DNA from 3 places in the Ensifer meliloti genome. Region 1 is predicted to be linked to each of the others. Evidence: predicted binding sites of a transcription regulator. Region 1 holds the regulator's gene; each other region holds the start of a gene.

Region 1 (10,390 bases):
GATCGACGACATGCAGCTTGAGCCGGTCGAGCTTGTCGGCGACCAGATGAGACGGGCCGGGCATGAAGCTCGCCCGGACGCGGAACGCCTTGGATCCAAGGCGAAGATCGAGGCTGGCCGGCTGGATCTGGTCATCATCCAGCACCTTTTCGCTCTTCAGCCGTCCCGAGGCATACAGCGCTGCAATTGCGCGGTCGGCCAAAATCCCTGTGTCGCGCCCCATTCCGATCCTCATTTACAGTTGCCAGACAAAACCAAACTCCGGGAATTGACGCAAGCGCGGCCAGGCAGTATTGGAGCTTTATCCCGTGGTGATTTGGCCGGTCGGCTTGCAGCCACGTTAAACAAGTAGCTAAAAAGGCCGGGTGTCAAACCGGTCGTTTCGCGGCCGGTTTTTTTGTTTTTGAAAGTGACGTTCTCATGAGCAAGAATTGGCGCCCGGCAACCCAGCTCGTCCACGGCGGAACGCTCCGCTCCCAGTATGGCGAGACCTCGGAAGCGATCTTCCTGACGCAGGGCTTCGTCTACGACAGCTCCGAAGCGGCGGAGGCCCGCTTCAAGGGCGAGACCGACGGTTTCATCTATGCACGCTACGGCAGCCCGACCAACGACATGTTCGAGAAGCGCATGTGCATGCTCGAAGGGGCGGAAGACGCGCGCGCCACCGCCTCCGGCATGGCGGCGGTTTCTGCGGCAATCCTTTGCCAGGTGAAGGCGGGTGACCACATCGTCGCCGCCCGGGCGCTCTTCGGCTCCTGCCGCTGGGTCGTGGAAACGCTGGCGCCGAAATACGGCGTCGAGTGCACCCTGGTGGACGGTCGCGATCTCAAGAACTGGGAAGACGCGGTGCGCCCGAACACCAAGGTCTTCTTCCTCGAGAGCCCGACGAACCCGACGCTCGAAGTGATCGACATCGCCGGCGTTGCCAGGCTCGCCGATCAGATCGGCGCCAAGGTGGTGGTCGACAACGTCTTCGCCACGCCGCTGTTCCAGAAGCCGCTGGAGCTTGGCGCCCATGTCGTCGTCTATTCCGCGACGAAGCATATCGACGGCCAGGGCCGCTGCCTCGGCGGCGTGGTCCTCTCCGACAAGCAGTGGGTAGACGAGAACCTGCACGACTATTTCCGTCACACCGGCCCGGCCATGTCGCCCTTCAACGCCTGGACGCTGCTGAAGGGCATCGAGACCCTGCCGCTCCGCGTCAAGCAGCAGACCGAAAGCGCCCGCCGCGTAGCCGATTTCCTCGCGGAGCAGCCGCAGGTCGCCCGCGTCATCTATCCGGGCCGCAAGGATCACCCGCAGGCCGACGTCATTGCCAAGCAGATGAGCGGCGGCTCGACGCTGGTCGCCTTCGAGCTCAAGGGTGGCAAGGAAGCAGCCTTCGCCCTGCAGAACGCCCTTGAAATCATCCGGATCTCCAACAATCTCGGCGATTCCAAGAGTCTGATCACCCATCCGGCGACGACCACCCACAAGAACCTCACCGACGAAGCCCGCGCCGAACTCGGCATCTCCGCCGGAACGGTGCGCTTCTCGGCCGGTATCGAGGACAGCGAAGACCTCATCGAGGATTTCGCAAGGGCGCTGAAGGGCGTAAACGCCTGACCGGCACCATGACGAAGCCCGCGTCAGCGGGCTCGTCAGTCTTGCCGAAAAGTCAGTCTTGCGAGAACGATCCGCGACAGCGCGGTATAGAGGCAGACGAGCGCGAAGACCGTTGCGAATAACGGGAACCACCCAGGGAAAAGGCACGAGAGCAGAAAAAAGACGATCGTCTCCGTCGCCTCTGCGAGCCCCGTCGTGAAGTAGAGCGACTTCGCACCGCGCACCGCGGTCGTCAGGGCGCGCTTCTCGGCCATCACGGCATAGGCGAGGAAGCTCGCGCCGTTGACATAGAAGGCGAAGAGCAAAAACCCGCCGGCAAGACCGTTTGCGGCCGGATCTGCGATGATGAAACCAAGTGGAACGGCGCCGTAAAAGGTGAAATCGAGAACGATGTCGAGAAAGCCGCCGAAATCCGTTTTCCGGCTCGCGCGGGCGACGGCTCCGTCAAGGCCGTCGCAGAGCCGGCTCACAAGGATCAGGGCGGCGGCAGGCAGATAAGCGCCGAGACCGATGAGCAGGGCTGCCGCAAGGCCAAGGCAAAGGCCGAGGATCGTGACGGCATCGGCACTGACCCCGCGGCCGGCCAGTGCGGCGCCGAGCCTGTCCAGAACCGGATCGAGCCGCCTGCGAAGCGCGCCGTCAAGCATAGCCGTTGCCTCCTAGATCACGATGTGATCGATTCCAAGAAGTTGGAGCGGGATGCGGGCGAAAACCGCGCACACCTTTCCTCATCCCGCTCCAGGGAATTTGATACCACTCGCACAATCTCGCCGTTATTCTTGACGAAACCATATTGCTGTAGAATACGCGTACGGATTTGAAACAGGGTGTTGCACATGTACCGCGCGCTGACACGCGACATCGAAGTGACGGTCGAGCCGTACTACCTGGAAGAACAGTCGGATCCCGACGACAGCCGCTATGTCTGGGGCTATCGCATCATCATAGCGAACCATTCCGGACTCGCGGTCCGGCTGATGACCCGCTACTGGCACATTACCGACGAGAACGGTCAGGTGGACGAGGTGAGCGGCCCCGGCGTGATCGGCGAGCAGCCGCTGCTCAATCCCGGCGATACCTACGAGTACTCCTCCGGCTGCCCGCTGGATACACCCTCCGGCGTGATGTTCGGCCATTACAGCATGGAGGCGGAAGGCGGGGAGACTTTCGATGTCGCCATCCCCGCCTTCTCGCTCGATTCGCCGGGCCTCGTCCGCACGCTTAATTGATTCAGCGCGGCTGCCGCTATTGCGGACGGACCTCGCTCGCCTCGAAGCGGTAGGTCGTCGAGCAGAACTCGCAGGTGACTTTGATCAGGCCGTCCTCGACGCTGGCTTCGATATCCTCGTTGCCGAGCCCCACCAGGACGTCCCTGATCTTCTCGCGCGAGCAGCTGCATCGATCGTAGACCGCCTGCGGCTCATAGACGCGCACGCCGCGCTCATGGAACAGACGGTACAGCAATCGCTCGGTACCGACCGTCGGATCGGTGAGTTCATCGGTGTCGATCGTCTCGACCATCACCTTGGCTTCCGCCCAGAGGTCGTCCTCGTCGAAGAAATCCTCGTCGCCCTCGTCACCACCGCCGCCCGGCAGATCCGCCTGGCGCATCCGGTCCGGCGCGTCGGGGAGGAACTGCGCGACCATGCCGCCGGCGCGCCAGCGGTGCCGCGGCTTGCCGTTCTCGTCCTTGTCGAGAAGCTCGGCAACGGCGAGGCGCACCCTGGTCGGTATCTGCTCTGACTGGCGGAAATAGGCGCCGGCGATCTCCTCGAGCGTCGCCCCGTCAAGCGCGACGATGCCCTGATAGCGCTGCGTGTGCGCACCCTGGTCGATCGTGAAGGCGAGGACGCCGTTGCCCAACAATTCATGAGGCTGGACGCGCCCGCTCTTTTCGGCGTCGGCGAGCGCCTCCTTATCATAGCGGGCATAGGCGCGGACGCGGTCCGGCGTCGAGAAATCCGCGACCACGAGATCGACCGGCCCATCGCCCTGTGTCTGCACGATCAGCTTGCCTTCGAATTTCAGGGACGTGCCGAGCAGGACCGTCAGCACCACTGTTTCCGCGACGAGCCGCGCGACAGGGAGCGGGTAATTGTGCCGTTCAAGAATGGCATCGAGCATCGGGCCAAGCTGGACGGCGCGGCCGCGCACGTCGAGTCCCTCGACCTGAAAGGGCACAACCTGATCGTCACCGGCAAAATCGAACTCGCCAAGTCCCGGCGCTGTTTCTGTCATCGCTTGCTCCTTGCCTCGACCATGATCACGCGGATCGATTCAATCCGGGACGTGGCCATGACCCATTCCAAAAACTGCATGCGGGATGCGGACGGAAACCGCTCGCTTCCTCTTCATGTCCGATACGGCTTGCATCGAGTGCACCGGCGCGCACCGGTACAACCGTCCGCCATTCCATTTGATCCCGTCATGGACGAATTTCTCCGCCGGCATTTGCTCTGCGTCGAAGCACCCCTTGGGCGCCAAGCACGTGATAGCCGGCGTGGGGCGACTGGCCGATTTGATGATCGGAGCCCCCGCTCACCGCCCTAGATCGTGTTGCACCGTGCAGATTTCAAGAGAACGCCTCGCGCCCGCCTCCAGCCGTCAGACCGCGCCCATGCACCAGGCGAGGATCGATTTCTGCGCGTGCAGCCGGTTCTCGGCTTCGTCGAATACCACCGACTGCGGGCCGTCGATGACCTCATCGGTCACTTCCTCGCCGCGGTGCGCCGGCAGGCAATGCATGAACAGCGCGTCCGGCGCTGCATGCTTCATCAGCGCGCCGTTGACCTGGTAGGGCTGGAAGACGTTGTGACCGCGGGCGCGATGTTCCTGGTTCATCGAGATCCAGGTGTCGGTGACGACGCAATGGGCACCGGCAACCGCCTGCTCCGCCTCGTGGCTGAGCAGGACCTCGGCCCCGTTGTTGCGCGCCCAGTTCAGGAACTTGTCATGCGGTTCGGAGCCGAGCGGCACGGCCATGTTCATGCGGTAGCCGAAGCGCGCCGAGCCTTCGATCAGCGAGTGAAGCACGTTGTTGCCGTCGCCGGTCCAGGCGATCGTCTTGCCCTTGACCGGTCCCCGGTGCTCCTCGAAGGTCATGATATCGGCCATGATCTGGCACGGGTGCGTATCGTCGGTGAGCCCGTTGATGACGGGCACGGTCGCATGCTCCGCCATCTCCAGAAGCCGGCGGTGGTCGGTCGTGCGGATCATGATCGCGTCGACGTAGCGCGACAGGACCTTCGCCGTATCGCCGATCGTCTCCGCCCGGCCGAGCTGCATTTCGGTACCCGACAGAAACAGCGTCTCGCCGCCGAGCTGGCGCATGCCGACATCGAAAGAAACACGCGTGCGGGTGGACGGCTTCTCGAAGATCATCGCGAGCATCTTGCCGGCAAGCGGCTTCTCGGCAGTCCCTGCCTTGGTCGCCGACTTGCGGACGCGGGCATCGTCGATGATGGTCCTGAGGTCGGTGGCCGTCATGGCCGAGAGATCGAGGAAGTGTCTGGTCATACTGCCTTGTTTCCTGTCGTAGAATCCGTTTGTCGACCCCGCCCGGGCCGGTTCGATCCGAAACCTTCGGGCGCTCAGGCCGCGGCGTTGCCGCTCTTGCCGCTCACCGCCTCCGCGGCGCGTTCGAGCCGTGCCAGTCCTTCGCGCGCCTCGGCCGGGGTGGTGATCAGCGGCGGCAACAGGCGCAGAACGTTTTCGCCGGCCGGGACGACGAGCAGTTTCTCGGCGCGGATCGCCTTCAAAAGGTCCGCGGAGGGCACCTTCGCCTTGATGCCGAGCATCAGCCCGTCGCCGCGGATTTCCTCGATCACGTCCGGAAAACGATCCTTCAACGAGGCGAGCCCCTGACGGAAGACGAGAGCCACCTCGCGCACCTGATCGAGGAAGCCTTCGGCGAGAACGACGTCGAGCACGGCATTTCCGACCGCCATTGCGAGCGGGTTGCCGCCATAGGTCGAGCCGTGCGTGCCCGCCACCATGCCGGCGGCCGCCGCCTCCGTCGCAAGGCAGGCGCCGAGCGGGAAGCCGCCGCCGATGCCTTTGGCGACGGCCATGATATCGGGTTTGATGCCCGCCCATTCATGGGCGAAGAGCTTGCCGGTCCGGCCTACACCGGACTGGACCTCGTCAAGGATCAGAAGCAGGCCGAACTCGTCGCAGAGTTCGCGCAGCCCTTGCATGAACTCCTTCGATGCCGTCCGAATGCCGCCCTCGCCCTGGATCGGCTCGACAAGGATCGCCGCGGTTTCTTCATTGATCGCGTTCTTGACCGCGCCGATATCGCCGAAGGGGACCTGATAGAAGCCCGGCGCCTTCGGCCCGAAGCCCTCGATGTATTTCTGCTGTCCGCCGGCGGCGATCGTCGCGAGCGTGCGGCCGTGGAAAGCACCTTCGAAGGTGATGACGTGGAACTTCTCGACGTGCCCCTTGGCGAAATGATAGCGCCGCGCCGTCTTGATCGCACATTCGAGCGCTTCCGCACCCGAATTGGTGAAGAACACCCGATCGGCGAAGGTCACATGGGTCAGCCGCCGCGCAAGGCTTTCCTGCCCCGCAATCTCGTAGAGATTGGACAGATGCCAGACCTTGTCGGCCTGCGCCTTCAGCGCCTCGACGAGATGAGGATGGGCATGGCCGAGCGAGTTCACGGCGACACCGGCAGCGAAATCGAGATAGCGCGTGCCGTCTTCGGCGATCAGCCAAACGCCTTCACCTCGCTCGAAACGCAACGGCGCGCGCAGATAGGTGTCGTAAAGCGGCGTGGTTGCGGCCATGTCGAGCTCTCCTTCATTCCGGCGGCGGCATCGGACCGTTCGGCCCGATAAAAATCAAAAATGCCGCCTTGCGGCGGCGACAGGCACTATTCCCATTTCGCACCGCGATGTCAACAAAACCAAGGTTTGCAGGCGCTTTGCGGATACCGATTCCGAAGCGCGAAAAAATCGCACTCTGGGACTTGCAAAAATGCAACGCTCCGACAGCAAGTTGGGGAAAACCGCGAAATCGATTCGGCGCGATTCCGGCGACTCTTGCCACGGAGTCACCCTGCCGGTAGGTTAACATTCAATTACTAGACGCATGCGGCGGACCTAGTCACCAAAAGTATTATCGCGTTGAATCTTCGGGTTTTTCCCGGAGAGCGGTGACGGATTCCGCCATCCCAACGCCGAGAACGGGGAGTGCAGAGATGAACTGGACTGACGAGCGGGTCGAGAAACTGAAGAAGCTGTGGTCGGAGGGCCTGAGCGCCAGCCAGATCGCGGCGCAGTTGGGCGGCGTCAGCCGCAACGCGGTCATCGGCAAGGTTCATCGGCTGAGCCTGCCCGGGCGCGCCAAGGCCGGCGGAAGCACGGCCGCTGCAGCCCGCCCCAAACGGGCGACGTCTGCCCCGCGCGCACCGAACTACGCTGCGCGTTCCGTAACCCGCACCGTGACCCGCACGGCCGGCGCGACCGCGCTCAAGGAAGAGCTCGCAGTCGACCTGACGATCGACCAGGAGCTGCAGATCGACAGGAATATCGTCCTGCCGATGTCGCGGCGGCTGGAGCTCACGGAGCTTACCGAACGCACTTGCAAGTGGCCGATCGGCGACCCGCTCAAGGAAGAGTTCCACTTCTGCGGCAACGACTCCCCGGAAGCCTCTCCCTATTGCACCTTTCATGCCCGGCTGGCCTACCAGCCCTCTGCCGAGCGCCGGCGCATGCGCTGAGGCGCCTTGCTCATTCCGCTCTGGATGCACGACGAAAAATGGGGCCGGAAAGGCCCCTTTTTTCTTTGCCATGCCGTAAGCCGGCACCTTCGGTCTCAGCTCTCCAGCGAATAGCCCGCGCCGCGCACCGTCCGGATGACGTCGGGCATGTTGGAGAAGTTCAGTGCCTTGCGCAGACGTCCGACATGGACGTCCACGGTCCGTTCGTCGACATAGATGTCGTGCCCCCAGACACCGTCCAGGAGCTGTGAACGGGAGAAGACGCGCCCCGGTGAGGACATGAGAAATTCCAGCAGCCGGAACTCCGTCGGGCCGAGGCGCACTTCGCGGCTGCGGCGGTGGACGCGGTGCGTCTCCCGGTCGAGCTCGATATCGCCGCAGCGCAGGAGCGTCGACAGAACCTCGGGCTTGGCGCGCCTGAGCATAGCCTTGACCCTCGCCATCAGTTCCGGCGTCGAGAAGGGCTTGACGACGTAATCGTCGGCCCCGGTGGCAAGGCCCCGCACGCGCTCGCTCTCCTCGCCGCGCGCCGTCAGCATGATGATCGGCAGGCGCTCCGTTTCCGGCCGCTGGCGCAGCCTGCGGCAGAGCTCGATGCCGGAAACCCCGGGCAGCATCCAATCGAGGATGAGAAGGTCGGGCAGGCGCTCCTGCAGGCGGATCTCCGCCTCGTCGCCGCGAAGGATCGTATCGACCTCGAAGCCTTCTGCCTCGAGATTGTAGCGCAGGAGAACGCTTAGGGCTTCCTCATCTTCGACTACGGCAATCTTCGGCAACATTCAGTAGGACTCCTTCCTACGCACGACAGCCGTCATGCCGCCGCGCACGGTGGTAGGCCGCGCCAAAGCGGCCGGAACAAATTCTGCATAGGCCCGGATGCCGGGCGATCTCAGTCCGTCACGGAACCCAATGTCGACGTCATGTCGTCCTTCGGCCGTTCGCCCTGCGGCTGGGCGCCTGTCGCCATGTAGTAGATCGTTTCGGCAATGTTGGTCGCGTGATCGCCGATACGCTCGATGTTCTTGGCGCAGAAAAGAAGATGCGTGCAGGGCGTGATGTTGCGCGGATCTTCCATCATGTAGGTCAGCAGTTCCCGGAACAGAGAAGTGTAGATCGCGTCGATCTCTTCATCGCGTTCGCGAATGCTGTTCGCCTTTTCCGGCGAACGGGAGGCGTAGACGTCCAGGACTTCCTTCAACTGAACGAGCGCGAGCTCGGCCAGGTGTTCGAGGCCGCGCGCAAGCTTGCGCGGTATGCCCGAACCGGCGACGGCAATCACGCGCTTGGCGGTGTTCTTGCCGAGATCGCCGACGCGCTCCAGGTCCGCGGCGATACGGATCGAACCCATGATCTCCCGTAGATCCGAGGCCATGGGCTGGCGTTTGGCAATGGTGACGATCGCCTTTTCGCCGATCTGCCGTTCCGCGTCGTCCAGAATGGTGTCGTCGGAGATAACCTTCTGGGCGAGAGCAAGATCGGAATTGACGAGCGCACGGACGGAGTCCGCGACCATCTGCTCGGCAAGACCGCCCATCTCGGAGATGCGGCGCGTGAGATACTTCAACTCTTCGTCGAAGGCGGACATGATGTGTGCGTGAGACATATTCGTTTCCTCGGGAGACCCGCTGTTCTGAATGGCTCGGTCGATCTTAAACCGGGAGGGACGGAAAAGCGCCGCCCCTCTCGCCATCAGCCGAAGCGGCCCATGATGTAGTCCTGGGTGCGCTGATCGTCCGGGTTGGTGAACATTTTGTCGGTATCGTTCTCCTCGACGAGATTGCCGAGATGGAACATGGCCGTGCGCTGCGACACGCGCGCCGCCTGCTGCATCGAGTGGGTGACGATCACGATCGTGAAATTCGCCCGCAGTTCGTGGATGAGTTCCTCGACTTTCGCGGTCGCGATGGGATCGAGCGCCGAGCAGGGCTCGTCCATCAGGATGACTTCCGGGCTGACCGCGACGGCGCGGGCGATGCAGAGGCGCTGCTGCTGACCGCCGGAAAGTCCGGTGCCCGGCTCCTGCAGCCGATCCTTCACCTCGTTCCAGAGCCCGGCCTTCTGCAGGCTCGTTTCCACGACCTCGTCGAGTTCGGCCTTGGTGCGTGCCAGGCCATGGATGCGCGGCCCGTAGGAGACATTGTCGTAGATCGACTTCGGGAACGGATTGGGTTTTTGGAACACCATGCCGACCCGGGCGCGCAGCTCCACCACGTCGATCGACGGATCATAGATATCGTCCTCGTCGAGCGTGATCTTGCCGGTCACGCGGCAGTTCTCGATCGTGTCGTTCATGCGGTTCAAAGTGCGCAGAAACGTCGATTTGCCGCACCCTGAGGGACCGATCAGCGCCGTGACCGTGTTCTCGCGGATGTTGAGGTTGACGTCGAAGAGCGCGCGCTTTTCGCCGTAATAGACCGACACATCATTGCCGATCATCTTGTAAGGCACCGTATTCATTTTCTGGTCAAGAGCCTTTTCGACTGCAGCTTCCGACATGATGTTCATAGTCCTTACCCCACTACCAGCGACGCTCAAAGCGACGCCGCAAGAGAATTGCCCCGAGATTCATGAAGATGAGAAAGATCAGGAGGATGATGATCGCTCCGGACGTACGCTCGACGAAGGCACGCTCTGCCTCGTTCGCCCACATGTAGATCTGCACCGGCAGCGCCGTGGAGGGCTCCAGCGGCGACCCCGGAAAGTCGACCACGAAGGCGACCATGCCGATCAGAAGCAGCGGCGCCGTTTCGCCCAGCGCATGGGCGAGGCCGATGATCGTGCCGGTCAGGATGCCGGGCATGGCAAGCGGCAGCACGTGATGGAAGATGGTCTGCATCTTCGATGCGCCGAGGCCGAGTGCGGCGGAGCGGATCGACGGAGGCACTGCCTTCAGGGCCGCCCTGGTAGCGATGATGATCGTCGGAAGCGTCATCAGCGTCAGCACGAAGGCACCGACGAGTGCTGCCGAGCGCGGCATGCCAGCGAAGTTGACGAAGACAGCAAGCCCGAGGAGGCCGTAGACGATGGACGGTACGGCCGCCAGGTTGTTGATGTTCACCT
Region 2 (10,390 bases), 1.5 Mb from region 1:
GACATGGGCGATGCCGTCGATCTTGATGAGACCGTCGAGGAGCCGCGCCCGCGTCACCCGGGCATCGGACGAAAAGCTCGACAGGACGGTGGGATCGACATCGCCGAGGGCGATCTCCGCCACGCCCGGGACCGCATCTATGATCACCGCCGCATTCTCCGGCGTTCCGCCGTAGCAGCGGATATCCGAGAGCTTTGCTTCCGCATGGGCGAGTTCGACATAGATCGGCAGCCGTATGCGGGTCCCGGCGAGAGCCGCGAGACCGTCGATGACGACTTCGACAGCGAGGCGCGTTTGTGCCGTTCTTACGGCCGCGCCGGGTGAACCCAGGCGATGGCTCGGCGTTTCCACGGGCGGTTCGCCGATCGCGAGCCTGACCTTTACCGAGGCGATGCCCGGCAAGCCTGCAACGGCGTCGCGTGCGATCTGATGCTCGCCGTTGGCGATCACCGCAGCGGCGGAGACGATCTGCAATGCACTGACTTTCATCGCCCAGTCCGAGCCCGCATCGACGCCGAGGCTCTTCTTCGGGTCGATGTTGAGGATCTGCGCCAGAGTGAGTGTCTGCTTGTTTCCGACTGTCGCGAGTTCGACGGCCTTGAGCGCTGAAGTCACCGTTCCGGAGAGGCCCTGCACAAGCCGAAGCGACCCGAGCAATTGCGGCATCGTCAGCTCCGCCGTCAGCACGTCTTCGTAGGAAGCGGCCGTGAGACTGAGGCGGGTGGCGATGATCTTGAGGAATGGCTGGATATCGATGTCGGCGTCGATCAATGCCTCGTAATCCATGACCTTCAGCGCAATATTGGTGCCGAGCATCTGGCCGAGGATCGCGTTCAAGAGACCGCCGTTGAGGCTGGCAAGGCGGGAGCCGACGGAGAAGGCAGCGATCTTTGAACTCGCCGCGGTACCGATGACGCTCAAATCCGGCGGCTCGCTGAACAGCGCCGCGAGATAGATGTCGCCCTTCTTCTCGAGCGTAACCTGGACGGCGTCGGCGGGCAGGGCCCCCCTGATGAACCTTTGGCCGGCATCGATCGCCGGGTCGGGGACGTAGCGCCCGCGCACGATCGTCGCCACCCCCTTGGCGGCGGTTTCGACGTCGTTCGGCAGCAGCTTGCCGTCAACCGTCATCAGCCCCGAGGGAGTCGAGACGGCGAAGCCGAGATCGTTGCTCCGGAAGTGGGCGAGGACGGCCTCTTCGGCGGAGCTTACATCGGCGGCCGCCGCAATGGAGGCGAGGTCCGCGACAGACTGCAGCTCGCGCCGCTGAAGGGTAAGATAGCCGTAATCGATGCCGAGCCCCATCGACGCGACCACCAGCGGCATGACGAGCGCCGCCGAGACCCCAATATTGCCGGTGCGGGACTTCAGGCATCGGCGGAAGGCGGTTGTCGCTCCATGCATCTCAGATACCTCCCACGCGTATCGTCGCGTAACGCTCGATCTGCTCGCCCGGCAGGGCAAAGGTGAAAAGCTTCCAGATCGGAAGATCGCTTGCGTCGTAGGAAATGGTGACGGTGAACTGGTTGGTATTGTTGGCGTCATCGCGGACGGTGACGTTCATGCGGGAGGAGTCGATGAAGGTCTGGTTCATCGTCGTGCGCCGGATGTAATCGGTGGCAAGGCGCTCCCGTTCTTCCTGCGAAAGGCCCGCAATCGCAGTCCGCGCCGCATCCGCGGCGACCTGCTGGATGGAATGTGCGGCGCTCAGATAGATCCCGTAGGCTATCAGCGTCAGCACGCACATGAAGAAAAGCGGCGCAATGATCGCGAATTCAATGGCGGCAGCACCCTTCCGACTGGCGAGCAGGCGGTTGAAAACGGACATGCAGCATCTCCGAGTATTCTGTATTTGTTTCCAATTGTCCCTGCAGCTTCAGGGTGCGCCACAATCGTTAATTTTCTTATACTTTTTCAACCCATTGTTTTTGCTTGTGGAATATCGCTTTTTAGGAAATCTTTATCCGCGTTTTAATTGATTCACAGGGCGTCTTGCCACATTTCATGTGGTTGAAAGCAGTCGCCGCAAGGACTTGGCCTGGCTGGATTCCTGTGACGAGCACAGGAATGAGGGAGGCAGGGAAGCAAGGCCTGTGAGAAGTATTCCGAAGGACCGTACCCTCTCTACCTCATCCCTGTGCTCGTCACAGGGATCCAGCAGCGCCGCGTCTGCGGCGCGGGAGAGTCTTTTCAGCCCAAGGACTTGGTCTGGCTGGATTCCTGTGACAAGCACAGGAATGAGGGAGGCGGGGATGCACGGCCTGTGAGAAGTATTCCGAAGGACCGCACCCTCTCTACCTCATCCCTGTGCTCGTCACAGGGATCCAGCGGCGCCGCGTCTGCGGCGCGGAAGAGTCTTTCCGCCCAATGACTTGGTCTGGCTGGATCCCTGTGACGAGCACAGGAATGAAGGAGGCGGAGATGCACGGCCTATGAGAAGTATTCCGAAGGACCGTACCCTCTCTACCTCATCCCTGTGCTCGTCACAGGGATCCAGCAGCGCCGCGTCTGCGGCGCGGAAGAGTCTTTCCGCCCATTGACTTGGTCCGGCTGGATTCCTGTGACAGGCACAGGAATGAGGGGGCGGCGGAGATGCACGGCCAATGAGAAGTATTCCGACGGACCGCACCCGCTCCACCGTCATCCGGTGCTCGTCACAGGTATCCAGCGCGGAGCGCTTGTGCTTCACCCTCCGACCGAGTCCGTTCACAAACCGGCGCTGTAAAGCTCGGCATGGGACTTGAAGAAGCGCTCGGTGCTGTAGCGCTTGCCGAACATCATGTCGTGCTGCAGGAAGCGGTAGTCACGCAGCGATGCGGGGACCTTCGGCTGGCGCAGCCAGTCGGCGACGTCCTTGCCGTTCTTGCGGATCAGCATGTAACGGTCGAGGACGCGGTAGTGGTCGTAGACCTTGCCCAGGAACCCCGTGTAGTAGGGATGCTCGTAGCCGGCCTGTTTCAGGATCTGGTAGGAAAGGAAGGCCGGGCTGATCGTGCCGATGTTCTTCTTCGGACCCGTCTTATTCGACCAGACGACGAGCGGCGTTTCATGTTCGGCCTTCATCTGATCCTTCGGTCCCTTGCGCTCCGCCGTAATGCCCTTCATGTAACCGGTGCTGGAATAGACCGTGTTCAGCGGCGGCAGGTGGTCGCCGAAGAGAACGATGATCGTCTCCCGGTCGCGTTCTTTCGCCCAGTCCATCAGCATCTTGAGGCTGTCGTCGGCCTCCTTCACGCCTTGCGCATAGGTGGCGAGCACCTGGCGATCGGCTTCGGGAAGGTCGCCCTCGACCTTGATCGTATTCTTCGCATAGCGGTTGGCCTCATACGGACCATGGCCCTGCAGGGTCACCGCGAAAAAGAAGAAGGGGTCCTCCACTTCGTCCGCCTGGCGGATGATTTCCTTCGTCAGGGACTCGTCCGACGCGAAGATGCCGCGCTTCTGCATGGCCGGCATGTTCTCTTCCGACCGGAACATGTCGAAACCGAAGGCCTTGTAGACGGCTGTGCGGTTCCAGAACCACCCCTGGAAAGGGTGAATGGCGCGCGAAACATAACCCTCGCCGCGGAAGAACGTGGCGAGCGAGGGAATCGGATTGCGGATATATTGCTGGTAGGGGATGCTGCCATAGGGCAGGAACGCGTTGGAAAAACCGGTCAGCGCTTCGAATTCGACATTGGCGGTCATGCCGCCGAACTCCGGAGAAAAGACGTTGCCGCCCTGCAGTTCACGGATGGTCGGCATGGGATCGGGCGTCAGCTTCACCTTGGGAAGGCGGGTCGGATCCCAAAAGGATTCGCTCATCAGCACGATCACGTCCGGTTTGCCGCGATGGGTCGTGCCGGCGGGAAGCGGCTTTACCGGAATCCGGTCGATCGCGTCCGCCATATAGCCGGCCGGCGCGTTTACATTGGCCATCGGGAGGTTGATGGCAAAGGCAAGCGCGAAGCCGTTATGGCGGTAGTTCTCGGTCTGATCCCACATGATCGGGATGACCCGAAGCCGGTCACGGATCCACGAGAACTGGTTGTAGTCCATGATGTTCCAGAATGCGACCAACAGCGGCAGGGCGAATGCGATCCGCATCAGCCGCTCCCGACGTGTCAACTTGGGAAAGTTCTGCCAGGCGAACCGCAACAGGAGAGCGCCAACGACGATGGCCGCGATCAACCCGGCGACGACGCCGACCGCGGTCCACGGCCTGTCCTTCACGAGTACCGGCATCAGTTCCATGATCTGCCGGCCGAAAAGAAAATCGGTCGGATAGAGCGGATCGGACAGGAAGACCTGCTTCTGCTGACTGATGAATGCCGGCACGACGGCGAGCGGCGCGATGAGCAGCGCGGCCTTGTGTTCGCGACCGAACAGGGCATCGACGCCAAGCATGGCGAGGAAGAACACGGCGACCGTGGTCCAGGCCGGGCGCATGGGATCGGCGAAATAGGCGACGGTGTCGGGCCAGGACCAGCGCACGATCACTTCGACGGTGAAGACGAGCGCTATCGCAATGAGAAGCGTGAAGAGCGCACTGCGGGCGCCCGACAGGGTTCTCGTGTATCTTGCGGAAGAGCTTTCCCCGTCGGCGTAGACTTGAGAGCTGCTCACGGCGGAATCGATACGGGCCAACGGGCGTCTCCAGTTTCACAAATATTTCACTCCACCGTCATACGACTGTCATCTTGAACAGGGGATGAATGGCGGAAACGGCGCCGCCGCCGCCTGGTTCCTGTGGCCGCGCAAGAATTTCTGCACTGCTCGTAACGGTCCGAAAACACGGAGCTTTTCGGATTTTTTCCGCCGGATCTCGATTGAGTGTGGGTTTTTTCCCCCCGGATGCGGTAAGAACAACGCGAACGAAACATGCATTCGCTGACGAGAGACGACGGGCCCGCTCATGACTGCACAGAAAGCCGCTCCCTCAACGCTACGGATCGCCGTGGCACAGCTCAATCCGACGGTCGGAGACATTGCCGGCAACGTTGCAAAGGCACGCGAGGCACGGACGGCGGCGGCGCGCGAAGGCGCCGATCTGCTGCTTCTGACCGAACTCTTCATCTCCGGCTATCCGCCGGAGGACCTCGTCTTGAAGCCCGCTTTCCTGAAGGCCTGCGAACAGGCGGTGGAGAAGCTTGCGGCGGAGACGGCAGATGGCGGGCCGGGCGTCGTCATCGGCTTTCCGCGGCAGGCCGCCGGCCTCCGGCACAATTCCGTTGCGGTTCTCGACGGTGGCAGGGTCATCGCCATCCGCGACAAGGTCGACCTGCCGAACTACGGCGAATTTGACGAAAAGCGCGTCTTCGATGCGGGTGAGATGCCGGGCCCGGTGAATTTTCGCGGCGTGCGGATCGGCATACCGGTATGCGAGGACATATGGGGCGATCTCGGCGTCTGCGAGACCCTCGCGGAGAGTGGCGCCGAAATCCTCCTGTCGCCGAACGGCTCGCCCTACTATCGCGGCAAGGTCGACGTGCGCCATCAGGTGGTGCTGCGGCAGGTGATCGAGACCGGCCTCCCGATGATCTACGCCAACCAGCTCGGCGGTCAGGACGAGCTGGTTTTCGACGGCGCGAGTTTCGCCTTCAACGCGGACAAGTCGCTGGCATTCCAGATGAGCCAGTTCGACGAGGCGGTCGCCGTCTCCGAATGGAAAAGGGGCGCGGGCGGCTGGATCTCGGCCAACGGGCTCAAGTCGCGCATACCGGAAGGCGAAGAGGCGGATTACCGCGCCTGCATGCTGGGCTTTCGTGATTACGTCAACAAGAACGGTTTCAGGAACGTCGTTCTTGGCCTGTCCGGCGGCATCGATTCGGCGATCTGCACGGCGCTTGCGGTGGATGCGTTGGGCGAGGAGCGGGTTCGCACGGTCATGCTGCCCTACCGCTACACCTCGCGCGAATCGTTGCGGGATGCCGAGGCATGCGCCAAGGCGCTCGGCTGCCGCTACGACATCGTAGCGATCGAAGAACCGGTCGAGGGCTTCCTCAGCGCGCTCGCCGACACGTTCGAGGGAACCGAAGCGGGCATTACCGAGGAAAACCTGCAGAGCCGCACGCGCGGGACGATCCTGATGGCGATCTCCAACAAGTTCGGCTCCATGGTGGTGACGACGGGCAACAAATCCGAAATGTCGGTCGGTTACGCCACGCTTTACGGCGACATGAACGGCGGTTTCAATCCGATCAAGGATCTCTACAAGATGCAGGTTTACGCGCTGGCACGCTGGCGAAACGGCACCGTTCCGCCGGGAGCGCTAGGCCCGTCAGGCGAAGTCATTCCGCAGAACATCATCGACAAGGCGCCGTCGGCCGAACTCCGCCCCGACCAGACGGATCAGGATTCGCTGCCGCCCTATCCCGTGCTCGACGACATTCTCGAATGCCTGGTCGAGAAGGAGATGAGCACGGAGGAGATCGTCGCCCGCGGACATGAGGAGGCAACCGTTCACCGGATCGAGCACTTGCTCTACATCGCTGAATACAAGCGCCGCCAGTCGGCGCCGGGCGTGAAGATCACCAGGAAGAATTTCGGCCGCGACCGGCGTTATCCCATCACCAACCGCTTCCGCGACAGGGGGTAATCATGCGCAGTTCGGTGGAGATCTTCGACATTGCGACCGGCGAGACGCGCGTCGTCTGGCAGACGGAGCGGTTGGTCGAGGCACCGAACTGGTCACCCGACGGAAAATTCCTCATCATCAACGGCGACGGCAGGCTTTACCGGCTTGGCTTCGACGGTTCCGATCCCACGGAGATCGACACCGGCTTTGCGCGGCACTGCAACAACGATCACGGAATCTTGCCCGACGGCAGCACGCTCGTGATCAGCGACAAGACGGAATTCGGCAGTTCGGCAATCTATCTCCTGCCGGCAGAGGGCGGCACGCCGCGGCTCGTCACACGCAACCTGCCGTCCTACTGGCACGGCTGGTCGCCCGACGGGCGCATGCTGGCCTATTGCGGGATCCGCGATCAGGTCTTCGACATCTACACGATACCGGTCGATGGCGGGGAGGAACGCCGCCTGACGCAGGGGCAGGGCCGCAATGACGGGCCGGACTGGTCTGCGGACGGGGAGTGGATTTATTTCAATTCGAGCCGTACCGGCCGCATGCAGATCTGGCGGGTTAGGCCGGACGGCAAGGATGTCCAGCGCATCACCGACAGTCCTTATGGCGACTGGTTTCCGCATCCTTCTCCGGACGGCAGACACCTGCTCGTGCTCTCCTATGACGGCGATGTCTTCGACCACCCGCGCGATCTCGACGTGCGTCTCCGCCTGATGGATCCGGACGGCGGCAATGCGCGCGTACTGCTCGAACTCTTCGGCGGGCAGGGGACGGTGAATGTCCCGAACTGGTCGCCCTCGGGCACCGCCTTTGCCTTCGTACGCTACGAACCGGAGGAATAGCCAGCGGGGGTCAGATACGCGGCAGGTTGTAAGGGGTGATTACTTCGACCGCGGAAAGATGCCGCTTTTCGGAGGCGCGCAGTGCGCCCCGGCGCTCCAGGACCGCGTGGAAAGCCATGCGGACGTCCGTTTTCAGGTCGTGGTGAAGAACGAACTGGACCAAGCCCCGACGCAGGAGATCCAGATTGTCCTCATCGAGGTCGTGAGCGACGAAGAGAACGCAGCCGCGCTGCAACTGTCCGAAGGCGTCGAGCACAGCGCGATTGCCTCCGCCGATCGAATAGGCAGCATTGATCTCCGGATGGCTGGTGATTGCCTTAAGGGCAAGAGCGCCTGTCTCCTCGTTCCTGCCATGGCCCTCGCTGATCTCGACCACGCCGATATGCGGATATTTTTCCCGCAGCACGCGGCGAAAACCGATCTCGCGTTCCTCTTCGCCGCGAAAGCGACTGCTCGATATGGTGACCAGCACAGTCGCAGGCCGGTCCGCGAAGCGCTCGCCGATCAGGTAGGCTGCGGTTTCACCGGCGGCGCGGTTGTCAGCCCCGGCATAGGCCGTTCGCGATGAATGCGGCAGATCGGTAACGAGCGTGACGACCGCAACTCCGGCATTTTCGAGCCGCGCCACGGCGGCGGCAATCTCCGGCACGTCGGGCGCCTTGAGGACTACTCCGTCGGTTCCTCGAAGCCGAATACGGTCGAGCAACTGGCTGATGTCCTGCGGCCGCATGGTCTCGGCGAAATGGAAGCGGGACCGGAAACCGTAGGCATGAAGGTCGCGGCTTCGCTTTCGAATGCCTTGCGCACCGCTTCGGTGAAGCGTTCCGGCGCCTCCATCACCACGTCGACGGCATATTTGCGTCCCTGTACCTCAAGGCCCGCCTGCTGTCTCTCGAGTTCACGAATGGCTGCATTGACGCGCATTACCGTTTGCTGACGCACGCCCCGCCGGCCGTTGAGGACGCGATCGACGGTCGCCGTACTGAGTCCCGCCTGGAAGGCGATGTCCTTGACAAGAAACGGATGTGCCACCGGTCCCTCCTGATGGCTTTTTGATGGATTCTTGCTCTATATCAGAAGCAGGCAAGCCGTATAGTCGGATCATCGTCATCCTTGAGGAGGAGAACTGATGAAGACGGACAATCCCGCGCGGGCGCGTCTGGAACGCGTGTGGCTCAATGAGGCGGCCTGCGATATCGAGGAATTTCGTGCGGCGGTCGAGCACCGAGTCAGCCTGGCGGACTATCCGCACGCGGCGGACTGCCAGAAGAACATCCTGATCTATGACAGCGCCCGTCTTGCCGGCGATTGCGCCACGCAGGACGGCAGGCGGTCGGTGCTTGCGGAGATCTGCGAGGCGCTTGCGACGGGACCGGGCGTGGCGGTCTTCAAGCGCGCCTTCACCGATACGCGGGTGATCGACGAAGCAAGCCGCATCTTCGACGAGATCATCGAGGAACAGCACCGCACCAACAGCGGCGGCGGCGATCATTTCGCCAAGCCCGGCGCCAACGACAGAATCTGGAATTCACTCGAAAAGCACTGCCTGAAGAACCCCGAGAATTTCGCGGCCTATTACGGCAACGCCATCATCGCGCTCGTCAGCGAAGCCTGGCTCGGTCCGAACTACCAGATGACGGCGCAGGTCAACCGTGTCAATCCCGGCGGCGCGTCTCAATCGCCGCATCGCGACTATCATCTCGGCTTCCAGACCTCGGCCGTTATAGAGCAGTATCCGGCGCATGTGCACAGGCTCTCGCCGGTCCTGACGCTCCAGGGCGCGGTCGCCCATTGCAACATGCCGGTCGAAAGCGGGCCAACCCTGTTCCTGCCCTATAGCCAGACGTATCTGCCCGGATATCTCGCTTTGAAACGGCCGGAGTTCCGCACCTATTTCGAAGAGAACCACGTGCAATTGCCGCTGGAGAAGGGCGACGTCGTGTTCTTCAACCCGGCGCTTTTCCACGCCGCGGGCAGCAACCGGTCTGCCGGAATCAAGCGTGTGGCCAATCTTCTGCAGGTATCCTCCGCCTTCGGCCGGGCGATGGAAACGGTGGATCGCGAACACATGTGCGCCGTGCTCTTTCCGGCTCTGAAAGTCCTTGCGGCCGGAGGCAAGCTCACGCAGGACGAAATTGCCAATGCGGTTGCCGCGTGCGCCGAGGGGTATTCGTTCCCGACCAATCTCGATCGTGATCCGCCGGTTGGCGGTCTGGCGCCCAGGACGCAGGCACAGCTGATGCACGAAGCGCTCGCCGGCGAATGGAGTGCTGAAGCGTTTGCCGAAGCGCTGGCCGATCAGGCGGCGAAAAAGCTAAGCTAGCCGTCTTGGCTTAAGGCCTTTTGAGATTTTGAGTTTATCACGGCTACTGCGAGATGGATGATGGCGGTGGTGCTCTGGTGGGTTTGTCGGCGCGTAGGGCGGTGCGGACAAGGTTGCCGAGCACGTCGGTCAGCGTGGGGAGGACTGCAATCTCTCCTCCTCATCTCTGTGCTTGTCACAGAGATCCAGCAGCGCCGCGTCTGCGGCGCGGGAGAAGTTCTTTCAGCCCAAGGACTTGGTCTGGCTGGATCCCTGTGACGAGCACAGGGATGAGGAGATCAAACAAGTAGCGGCGGGTATCCCAAATCTCAACAGGCATTAATGCACGCTCACCAAGGCATATTCACCAACATCTCAAAGGGAGGATCAGGATGAGCACGGACCACGCCCGACTGGACGGGAAGATCGCCATCGTGACCGGGGGCACGCAGGGGCTCGGTGCCACGATTGCCGCACTCTTCGCGGAGCGCGGCGCCGCCGGCGTCGTCATTTGCGGGCGCAACGCGGCGAAGGGCGAGGCGAAAGCTGCCGAGATCGCCGCGGCGACGGGTTCGAAGGTCGTCTACGTACCGGCGGATCTCGAGCGGGTGGAGGATGCCCGTGCGGTCGTGGCGGCTTGCGACCGCGCCTTCGGCCGCGTCGATGCGCTGGTCAACGCCG
Region 3 (10,390 bases), 770 kb from region 1:
GCGGACCTTCCGGCGCGACGTTCATCCAGCCGTTACGGCCGGAACCGTAGAGAATCGGGAAGTCGAGCTGCTCATCGGTCGCATCCAGCGCCGCGAAGAGATCGAATACCTCGTTGATGACTTCCTCGTGACGGGCATCGGGACGGTCGATCTTGTTGATCGCCACGATCGGCCGAAGACCGACCTTGAGCGCCTTGCCGACGACGAATTTTGTCTGCGGCATCGGGCCTTCGGCGGCGTCGACCAGCACGATGGCGCCGTCCACCATCGACAGAATGCGCTCGACTTCACCGCCGAAATCGGCGTGGCCGGGGGTGTCGACGATATTGATGCGGGTACCCTTCCACTCGACCGAAGTCGCCTTGGCGAGGATGGTGATGCCGCGTTCCTTTTCCAGTTCGTTGGAATCCATCATGCGCTCGGCGACGCGCTGGTTTTCGCGGAAGGAGCCCGACTGCTTCAGAAGTTCGTCGACGAGCGTGGTTTTCCCATGGTCGACGTGCGCGATGATCGCGATGTTACGAATGCTCATTTTTTGTCTCGGAAAGTTCGTGGGCACGCGCGACGAGGCAGGTACCGCTTTTCAGTTGCCGCGCTCATACAGGTTTTTTCCCGGAAGCGAAAGGGGGCCGGCGCGCAGGGCTGACCTGCGTGAGGCGCCGCCGGCTCAAGCGGAAACCGCCGGATCGAGGGTTACCCGCCAGAGTTCCTGATCCTGCCGGTCCATCAGCCGCACCGTCATCTGCCGCGTCTGGCCGCTGATATCGACGATGCCGAAGAATTGCAGGCCCGCCGACGGTGGCAGGTTGCTGTCGATTCCTCCGCCCGACGCCTTGATGAAGCGAACCTCGGGGCCGAAGGTCATGTCGAGCTCCTTCGGCCCGTAGGTGCCGGAATGAAGCGGCCCGGAGACGAACTCCCAGAACGGCGAGAAGTCCTTGAAGGCGGCCCGCGAGGGATCGTAGTGATGCGCCGCCGTGTAATGCACGTCCGCCGTCAGCCAGACGAGGTTCTCGATCGCATTGTCGCGGACGAAGCGCAGGAGATCCGCAAATTCGCTCTCGCGCCCCTTCGGCGCGCCATGGTCGCCGTCGGCGATGGCATCCGATCCGCGCCTTGCCGAATAGTCGTCCCAAACGATGAGGCCGACCGGCATGTCGCAGGCGATCACCTTCCAGGTGGCTCTGGACGCCGCAAGCTCGCGCTTCAGCCAGTCCGCCTGCCGCCAGCCGAAGAGGCCGCCACCCCCCTCTTCCTGGTTGGGGCCGCGATAGGAGCGCAGATCCACGAAGAAGACGTCGAGCAGCGGACCATAGGCGATCTTGCGGAAGATGCGGCCGGGCTCCGTCGGCAGCGTGCGGATCGCCGTCATCTCGTGAAACGCGCGGGCCGCGCGGGCGGCATAGACGGCGACATCCTTCTCCGGATAGCGCGGGTCGTCGCTGAGATCGGTGGAGGCCGACCAGTTGTTCAGGACCTCGTGGTCGTCCCACTGATAGAAGGTGGGACATTCGGCATGGAGCCTCCGCACATGCTCGTCGAGCAGGTTGTATTTCCACTGGCCGCGATATTCCTCGAGCGTCCGCGCGACGTCTCGCTTCTCGGGCGTGACGATCCGGTTCTTCCACATGCCGCCGTCGCGCAGCTTGATCTCGTCGGGGATAGGATTGTCGGCATAGATCGTGTCGCCGGAATGGATGAAGAAATCCGGCTCGTGCAGCCGCATGGTCGAATAGGTCTTCATGCCGACCTCGTCGATGCCCCAGCCCTGCCCCGCCGTGTCGCCGGACCAGACGAAGCGCACGGAGCGGCGGCGCAAGGGAGCCGTCCGGAAGCGCCCGACGACCGGTTCGGAGACGCGATTGGCGTCGTAGAGATCGGTCGCGATGAAGCGATAGAAGATGTCCTGGTCCGGCAGCAGACTGTCGAGCCGGCACTTGACGGCGCAGTCGGTCAGCGGCGTCGCATCGATATCGGCAAGCCTGACGGCATTCGAAAAGCTTTCCGTGGTCGAATACTCGACGGAAACGCGCGCCGGCCGATCGACCCGCGTCCAGATCATCCCCGAGCCCGTATCGACGTCGCCGGACTGTACCCCATGGGCAAATTCCGGCCGTCCGTAGCCGCGCGCGTAGAACGGCGTGGCGAGACCGGAAGAAGCGACAAGACCGGCGGCGCCGGCGGAGAAGAGGAAAGAACGCCTGGTGAGGGTGTTTCGAAGAGCGGCCAATCCCTGCCTCCGGTTCCGTTTCGCGAATCGTCGGTTCTCGCGAGCGGACCATTGGGGAGCCAGATGTCAGCGGCTTTACAGGCGGATGAAACTATTCGGACGGTTTGGCGACAGTTCTGTGAAGGGGCTGCCTGCAGGCGGATAAGGGGCAATCCCTAATGCAGGAAACCGTAGTGATGGCGTATGTGCCGATTGAAATAGTTGCCGGCGGAATCCGCATGCAGCAGTTCCTCGTAAACCTCTTCCGGAACGTCGAGGTAATGATAGGGCCTGCGGTTGCCGAGGAACCAGACGCTCAACGTCCGGCGCGGCACATCGTATCTGACCTCATGGATCGCGGAGGAGTCGAGGATTGCGGAGGATCGTAGAATTCGCATCGGCGTCTTCCCGATTGCTTGTCCCTATCGCCCCCTATTGTACATCAATCGTGCGATCCTTTAAATATTGGAGCGCTTCCAGGGACTTCCTTCGGACTTGGACCGCAATTCACGAGGTCCTTCCTTGCCCCCGTCAGATACGCCCTCCCGCGACCGCCTCGAAACCGTTCTCGCCCGCCTCGACGGGCGGCGGAACGATGAACGCGCTTTTGTAAAGCTCTATCCGGATGGAGCCCGCGCGGAAGCGGACGCTGCCGACGGGAGGCGGCGCGAGGGCAAGAGCCTCGGGCCCCTGGACGGGCGGATCGTCTCCATCAAGGACCTCTTCGACATCGCGGGCGAGCCGACGCTTGCGGGCTCCATCATCCGCCGCGCGGCGCCTCCGGCAACAGCGGACGCGGCGATCGTCCGGCGCCTTCGCGCGGCCGGCGCCGTCATCATCGGCAAGTCTCACATGACGGAATTCGCCTTCACCGCCGTCGGCCTCAATCCGCATTACCCGGTGCCCGGCAACGCTATCGACCCGAGCCTCATTCCCGGCGGTTCCTCCTCGGGCGCCGCCGTCTCGGCGGCGGAGGGCACGAGCGAGATCGCCATCGGCTCCGACAGCGGCGGCTCGGTGCGCATTCCGGCCGCCCTGCAGGGCCTCGTCGGCTTCAAGCCCACCGCCCGCCGCATATCTCTGGAAGGCGCCTTTCCCCTGTCCCCCAGCCTCGATTCGATCGGCCCGCTTGCGCGCACGGTCGCCGATTGCGCGGCCGCCGACGCGGTCATGGCCGGCGAGACGCCGAGACCGCTCGAGCCCATGCCGCTCGCCGGCCTGAAGCTCGGCATCCCCGAAGGCGTACTGCTCGAAGGTCTTGCGCCGGAAATTGCGGCGGCTTTCGAAAGAAGCCTGCAAGCGTTCTCCCGCGCGGGTGCGAAACTCGCCGCACGCGGGATCGACGATCTCCTCGCCCGCTTCGCCGAGGCAACCGCGATCGGTTCGCTTGCTGGCCTCGAGGCAAGCCGTGTGCACGCGGACTGGCTCCTGGACGACAATGCGCCGGTCGACATCCGCGTAAGATCCACATTGCGCCGCCGGCTCACGGTCCCCGACGCCGCGATCGAGGACCTGCTGCGGACGCGGCAAGAGCTCATGCGCGCCATGGACGAGCGGCTGGCACCCTTCGATCTCACGCTGCTGCCGACCACACCCATCCCCGCCGTCAGCATCGCCTCGGTCGAGGAGGACAGGGCCGAATACCGCCGCGTGGAGGACCTGCTGCTGCGCAACACCCAGGTCGCCAACCAGTTCGACCTGACCGCGATAAGCCTGCCGATGGCAGGCACGAGCCGGCCGGCGGGGCTGATGCTGATGGGCCGGCACGGCGCGGACGCGATGCTGCTTGGCGCTGCGGCCGCAATGGAGGATCTGCTGAAGAACGGGTGAACGGCTTCGCGTTCCCTCGCGCGGGATGGCCGTTCGAGGGACAGGCTTTACCGGCAATACCTCAATGCATCGACCGGCTCGACCATTCCTCTTTGAGAATCCGGAACGCGTCTTCGAGCGCAGCGACCAGCACGTCGGTAAGCTCGCCGCCGTCATTGTTCATGAGGTACAGGGCCACGGTCGCATCCTGCGGGTCGCTGTAGCGCTCAAAATCGTCAGACATCGAATCGTCCTTCCTTCGCCGCATTCATTACGGCTGTCGGGCGACGTTAGAAAGGCTGACTTGTGCAGAACTGGAGCGAGACCGGCTTTCAAACGAAGGGCAGCGGACACCGGATATTTCGCTCGCCCCCGGCGCGCTGGAGCGCTTCCAGGAAAGTGTGTAACGGTTTTCCGTCCGAAACTGCGTTGGATCCGTTTGAGCATTTCAGTGTTTCTATGAAACGTTGAAATGCTCTAGACCGCCCGGGAGAGTCACAAGCGGAGCCAAGATGGCGAAGAAAACCAAAGGCGACGACGCCCCCGACCTGCACCGCCTCAAGGCCGAATTTCCGGAAATCCACGCCGCGCTTGCCACCGGCAAGATCCCGTCGCTGCGCCAGGCGCTGGTCCTCGCCGGTCTGAAGCCGGAGCGCAGCCGGCTGGAGAAGCTCAAGAACTCCTGGGCGAAGGCAAGCGATGCCGAACGCGAAAGCTTCCTCGCCTGGCTCAAATCCAAAGGCACGCTGCCCGCCACTGCCCCGCCCGGTGCCGGCCCGCAGCCCGCCGAAACCCCGATCGCCAGCGGCCGCTACCTGCTTCCCTCAACAATTGCGGGGATCAGAACGATAATGACCCGGCGCGGGCTGAAACCTGCCGACGTCATGGCCGAAATGGGCTTCCCGCCCGACGGCCGCCCGCTTGCCCGGGCGCTGACGCGCAACGTCAGTTTGAGGCTGTCGGTGATCGCGGGGTTGGAGGCGTGGCTCAGGAGGAATGCGGGGGAGTGATGCGGGAGGGGATGCATAAGGATGCTTCGACCTGTGTCCTCATAGGCTAAACCTTATAGGACCGAGTTGAGATCCGCCTCCCTGCCTTGAGGATCGATTTTCCGGCAATGGAAGTGGCGGGCCTGTGTCTATGGCCGCTTCTCACGCAATCGCCACATCCCGCTGTCGCGCCGCTGCGCGCAACCTCTCATGCACGCCGCGCGTCGCCGGCGCTATCATATAGCCACTCTCCAGGTCACCGATCATCACCGATTGGTCACGCGGAGCGGCAAGCCAATGCAGCCCGATCAGGCTGCAGATCAATGCGTCGACCTTGTCCTGGTCAGCCTTCCTCGGCGCCTCGGAGCTTGCCGCTATCAAGCACCATTCGTCGAGGTGCCGCAGCGAGTTCAGCATGCCGAACCGCCTGACCGCTTCTGCGACTGCCTGCCAGTCGCTGATCTTGAAGCGCTTCCGGTTGGCAGGATTGTACTTCGGGGCTGCAAGCCTCGAACAGAAGGTTCCCTCGATAGCAACCAGTGCCAGAGCCGGAAAAACCTCGATCAGGAAGAGGCCGCTGGATGCTGCTCGTGCGAGTTCCGGCTCTTCCGTCGCTCCCAGGGCCTGCTTGAACCGCCAGATCGGTGCGCCGTCATCGAACATACCCTTCTTCGACCGGCTTGCAGGCTGAACGCCGCCGCCAATCCAGGAGATCAGCGATCCGGCTACCCTGTCGACTGGACGCGAGCCGGTGAGGTTCGGGACGATCGTTGGCTGATCCAGTGCCACAAGGCACTTCTGGGCGTCCTTGCGCTCGCTCTGGATGACATCCAGAGCCTCCGCAAACGAGGCGAGCCGGGGCGCGAGATACAAATGCGCGCCGTCGCCATCCAGACGAATGACGCAGATCGCTCCGGGAGCTTTCGGGTTGTCAGTCCAGGCCGAGTCGAAGCCGACGATGGAAGTAAAACCGGTGTGCAAGCTCATCCCGCCTCGTAAGCTCGGGCGTGCCGGAGTGTAACTAAGTGAGTGAAAGACAATCGGACGTCCAGGCCGCTCTCTTGGGAACGCAAAGCACTTGTAACCAGAGAATTTATGGCGGAGAGGTGTCCGATTCAGATTCCTCTCATAGTTTTCCAAAGTTCTGCATGTCAACTACTTAGCTCACTTTCCCGTTTCAAGGACACTCACCGAATAACCTGTTGTTCCAACACGAAGTAGGCCTGAAGTGCGCCACGGGAGAACAGGATGCCGATCAATCAACTTACCGATAAGCGGTCCAGGCACTGAAGACGCCCGGTATTCCTGACGGATATTCAGTCCATAGCGTAAACGCAGAGCCGGCTGCAGATCCTGTACCCCTCTTCGGCCCGTTCGCCACGGATCTCCCTCAACAGATCGAAGGAGGCTTTCGGAACACCAAACATCGAGCACAATGGCGCTCGACCTCGAGACTTACTGTAAGTCCATCTGGAACAAGCGCGTGGATCAGATCTCGACCGACGGCGTACTCTCCATTCCGGGTCCATATGATCCAAAAAGGCCGAGACGGCATCTCGCGTCCGGGGGCGCATCGAGCGCGTCCTCAATGCGGCGGAGGTGCATGGATACCGGTTAACGAAAACCCCGCTGCCTGGCAGGGCAGGCACCTCCCGCTTCTCTTGCCGAAACATCAAAACCGGGAGAAGCTGAGCAGCGGGATGATCGTCAGGCGGCAATCACGCCTTTGGCGGCGGTGACGGTTACGAACAAATGGATTCGCGGATATCCAGGTTCACCGTTCATGCGCTCGATTACAGCGTTCAGACGGTGCTCCCGCATCCAAACATGAAACGCCTTGCACTGAAAGCGATTGATATAGCCGGCCTTTTGGCCGCGTGCGGTCACGACAACCGCGTTCGGATCATGAGGATTCGCCGGCTCCGGAGAGAATTGCACCGATTCACCCAAGGCACCGTCAAGGTCGCAAGTTGCAGCGTAGTGCCTATGCCCCACTACCTCCACCAGAAGCTCTCGACGCTGCCAGGTGTCATCCAGGGGATCAACGAGGGCAAATCCATCGCTGGGAAGCTTGGCTTCCGTTACAGCCAGAAGCGCAAAGTCAGAAATAGGAACTCCCCGCCCAAGCCTAAAGTGCTGCCGATAGTTCTCAAAGTCGTCACGGCTTCGCGGGGGAAGGCGGCGCATGAACGCGTCCAATACGCCGTCGGTGTGAAGCTCCCGCTCGGGCTTGAACGCTGGATAGCGTGTGTAACCTAGAGAGCGAATCGCCTCCAAAGACTTGCCGTTGAGGGAGAAGAACTCTCGCTCCGTGTAATAGCGAAATGCTGGACTTGGCTGTGCTGTCAATTCGCCGACAGCAAATCGCGTTCGCGTTGTTCCCTCGTCCAGCGACTGCCACGTTAGCAATAGCCGCTTCGGTTCGACAATGTGTTCTATCGAATTAGGCATCATCCTCACACAGAGACGTCAGCAGTTGGCTGCGGCGGATCAAGAGGGAACGTAGGAAATTCGCCCGCAGTTCCGTAAATTCAATCGAGCATTCGAAGCCCCTGCACCAGTCGAGAACCTCGGTGATTGCATCGTCTGTGAATCGAATCACAAATTCGTCGAGAAGACCAGCGGGATGATAAGCTTGGACGTACATTTGGCAGAGATCCAGATGCCGATCGCCCTTTGGGTCAGCACCCTCCCAGCCGCAGTGGTGCCGCCCTCGCCGAATATAAGCGTTCAGATCAGTCAGCCGGGAAAGATGGTCATCGGTTTCCCCGTAACTCAGACTTGACCCGTTATCGAACAGCGGCGCCATGCGATATTCAAACTCATTACCGACGGTCGGCCGTCCTAATACACCCCAATTATCCGGGTGTCGGTCGACATTTCCGATCAAGGCATCAAAGAAATAGGCGCGTGCCCACCAGTCCTTTGGAGCATCAATACCTAAACTTCGGGCTATGGTCAGGTTTGATCGAACAGCGTGAGGTCGCCCCCGCTTTCGATCATAACCAGAGGCGATCCAAGCATGAATGAAGTCGCTTCCAGGCACAAAGCGCAGCGAGGCCTCACCCCGATAGCCATAGAAGAATTCGACAAGCACGCCGGTCTCTCCTTCGAGACTGTCAACGGCCAGAAAACAGGGCGGCACATCCAGACCCGCCGGACGCGACAATTCATATGCGATTAGTTCCGACCAGACCTGCCGCTCTTGCCAGCCGGAAGGTGTCTTGAAAAGATACTTGTGTCCCGGCAGCAGAAAGGGCGGAAGATTGGCCTCAGGGGAGATCAGCAGTCTCTTGGGCTGCTTGCCTTCTGGGTAATAGGGGTTGTCCGGGTCGACCCTCCATTGTGCAACATCAACGATCTGCGACGGAAGCTGACGCACACGATGCCTAGCGACCACTTACATACCCTCATCTTTTCTCGAATCGAACTGTAAAGCAGGAGGAGTTGTCGTCAAATCTACAGGTCTTCAGATCGCCGATCTGATCGCCCGTCCGAGCGGCCTGCGCACTCTGAAAGGGGCCAGCCAAACCGGGCCTTCCACGTGATAAGCCAAAAGTTTTGGAAAGGACCAATGGGGCGGAGCCAGTCATTGGCGTCAAAGTCTTCCCATGAAAAGCGAAAGGCCCCGGTAAACCGAGGCCAAAACGCCGACCAGGAACGAACCCCAATCCATTTGATGACAATGTAACGTCTTTTCCATAAAATCAAGCAGAGGCAAACCTTTGCGCAAAATGCAACTAAGTGCAAAGACTACAATTCTCCGATAGGCGACGGCCACGCGTAGCGTAGGACAACCTTCGACGAGCCCTGGTGAGTCGGCCAGCTTCCGGATAGGTCTTCATCACGATAGCGAGGGAATTCTATGCGCTTCTCAGAGTTGCAAAATCTCATACTGGTCATGGAGCCGCCGGAGAAACGGCTGGCCAAAGCCGAGGGTGGCGTCGAGCATCATATGAGCGAAGCTGCCGTGATGCTCGCATTTGCGATGCACTTATTCAAACACGGCGCTCAAAAGGTATCCATCCAACCAGATGGCGAACACGGTAAACGGTTCGAGATCCAAGCTTGGCTGGCGACACGCGGCTTCACGTGGCGGGAAGGCTGGGGAACGACAAGCTACGCTGGTCGGTATCTGAACGGCAACTTGGTGGTTGAGGTCCATGTGAAGCCAGGCCAGGGCGATGTCGTTGCCACAATCGGAGGTCACCCGATTGTTGCCGAATGCAAGGGCGGCATCGTCAATACACTTCTCACTAGATCAGGGGTAGGTGAGGTCAACATTGCAGTGGCGCCATTGACAAACACAACGCGCGATCTCGCGATCAAGATGGCACCCCGAGCGAATCGGGCCGGCATTAACATCGCGCTCGTATCAGCGACCGGAGCCGTGGAATACTGCGGCGCAGACCCGTTTAGTGCCGAGGTCGTGGCCCTGCGATGAAAGATGCCGACAAGTTGCCGCGATTCAGGTCGACTTGAGCCGCCTTCCGCATCCGAAGATGTTGAGGTTTATGGCGGAGAGGGGGGGATTCGAACCCCCGATGGGCTTGCACCCATGCCGCATTTCGAGTGCGGTGCATTCAACCACTCTGCCACCTCTCCGCGGGGCCGGTCGGCGCTGTTCAAGCGCGGCCGGTTCATAGCGGCAGTTTCTGCCGCTGGCAAGGGCTTCCGATAAGAATATCTGCGATATGGTGGCTTTCGCCTTGACAAGCAAGGGCCGTTCCCGTAATCCGCGCCATGAGGTGGTGTGGGCTTAGCCTCCGCCGCGCCGGGTAAGTGTTGTGCCCGTTCACTGGCGAAGGTCGAGGATTTCCGAGGCGCTTCGCTCCACGTTAGCGACTGACAAAAAGACGGCCTTGTCTTCGGGCAAAGAGCCGGACCGAACATGAAAGGACAAAATATGTTCGCAGTCATCAAGACCGGCGGTAAGCAGTACCGCGTGGCGGCCAATGACGTCATTACCATCGAAAAGCTGGAAGGCGTTGCTGGCGACAAGATCGAATTCACCGAGATCCTGATGGTCGGCGTCGGCGCCGATGCCACCATCGGTGCTCCGTTTGTCGAAGGTGCCGTCGTCAGCGCCGAAGTTGTGGACCAGGGCCGCGCCAAGAAGGTCATCGCCTTCAAGAAGCGCCGCCGCCAGAACTCCAAGCGCTCGCGCGGCCATCGCCAGCATCAGACGATCGTCCGTATCCTGGACATCGCTGCCGCCGGCGGCAAGGCGAAGAAGGCTTCGAAGAAGACCGAAGCCGCCGCTGAAGCTGCAAACTGAGTTCCGGGATCGAAGGTTTAAAGGAGAACACCAATGGCACACAAGAAAGCTGGCGGTTCGTCGCGTAACGGTCGCGATTCCGAGTCCAAGCGCCTTGGCGTGAAG

What was found. Region 1 encodes PhoB, which activates phosphate uptake and scavenging genes when phosphate is short. Its sites were predicted from a motif close to TGTCATNNANCTGTCAT; they were not measured.
Region 2: the regulator PhoB is predicted to act here: its motif matches at 4,662-4,678, upstream of PZL22_RS10495 (LTA synthase family protein).
Region 3: the regulator PhoB is predicted to act here: its motif matches at 2,338-2,354, upstream of PZL22_RS17045 (alkaline phosphatase D family protein).

What each region holds. Positions count from the first base shown of each region.
Region 1 is NZ_CP120365.1:2,847,122-2,857,511, reverse strand. It holds gene PZL22_RS20615 (2'-deoxycytidine 5'-triphosphate deaminase) at 1-223, opposite strand, end outside; SAM riboswitch at 299-377, shown strand; gene PZL22_RS20610 (O-succinylhomoserine sulfhydrylase) at 421-1,605, shown strand; gene PZL22_RS20605 (CDP-alcohol phosphatidyltransferase family protein) at 1,641-2,252, opposite strand; gene apaG (Co2+/Mg2+ efflux facilitator ApaG/CorD) at 2,442-2,834, shown strand; gene PZL22_RS20595 (Hsp33 family molecular chaperone) at 2,851-3,843, opposite strand; gene argF (ornithine carbamoyltransferase) at 4,210-5,121, opposite strand; gene PZL22_RS20585 (aspartate aminotransferase family protein) at 5,196-6,395, opposite strand; gene PZL22_RS20580 (hypothetical protein) at 6,409-6,657, opposite strand; gene PZL22_RS20575 (GcrA family cell cycle regulator) at 6,809-7,330, shown strand; gene phoB (phosphate regulon transcriptional regulator PhoB) at 7,426-8,109, opposite strand; gene phoU (phosphate signaling complex protein PhoU) at 8,220-8,933, opposite strand; gene pstB (phosphate ABC transporter ATP-binding protein PstB) at 9,020-9,835, opposite strand; gene pstA (phosphate ABC transporter permease PstA) at 9,849-10,390, opposite strand, start outside.
Region 2 is NZ_CP120365.1:711,124-721,513, reverse strand. It holds gene PZL22_RS10505 (TadG family pilus assembly protein) at 1-1,404, opposite strand, end outside; gene PZL22_RS10500 (TadE/TadG family type IV pilus assembly protein) at 1,406-1,828, opposite strand; gene PZL22_RS10495 (LTA synthase family protein) at 2,707-4,626, opposite strand; gene PZL22_RS10490 (NAD+ synthase) at 4,895-6,577, shown strand; gene PZL22_RS10485 (TolB family protein) at 6,580-7,407, shown strand; partial or broken gene PZL22_RS10480 (LacI family DNA-binding transcriptional regulator) at 7,418-8,439, opposite strand; gene PZL22_RS10475 (phytanoyl-CoA dioxygenase family protein) at 8,537-9,730, shown strand; gene PZL22_RS10470 (SDR family oxidoreductase) at 10,102-10,390, shown strand, end outside.
Region 3 is NZ_CP120365.1:2,081,979-2,092,368, forward strand. It holds gene typA (translational GTPase TypA) at 1-532, opposite strand, end outside; gene PZL22_RS17045 (alkaline phosphatase D family protein) at 668-2,230, opposite strand; gene PZL22_RS17050 (KTSC domain-containing protein) at 2,386-2,607, opposite strand; gene PZL22_RS17055 (amidase) at 2,732-4,039, shown strand; gene PZL22_RS17060 (hypothetical protein) at 4,101-4,262, opposite strand; gene PZL22_RS17065 (hypothetical protein) at 4,531-5,028, shown strand; gene PZL22_RS17070 (DUF429 domain-containing protein) at 5,170-5,994, opposite strand; gene PZL22_RS17075 (HIRAN domain-containing protein) at 6,715-7,458, opposite strand; gene PZL22_RS17080 (HipA domain-containing protein) at 7,451-8,407, opposite strand; gene PZL22_RS17085 (hypothetical protein) at 8,873-9,451, shown strand; tRNA gene PZL22_RS17090 (tRNA-Ser) at 9,523-9,612, opposite strand; gene rplU (50S ribosomal protein L21) at 9,914-10,285, shown strand; gene rpmA (50S ribosomal protein L27) at 10,319-10,390, shown strand, end outside.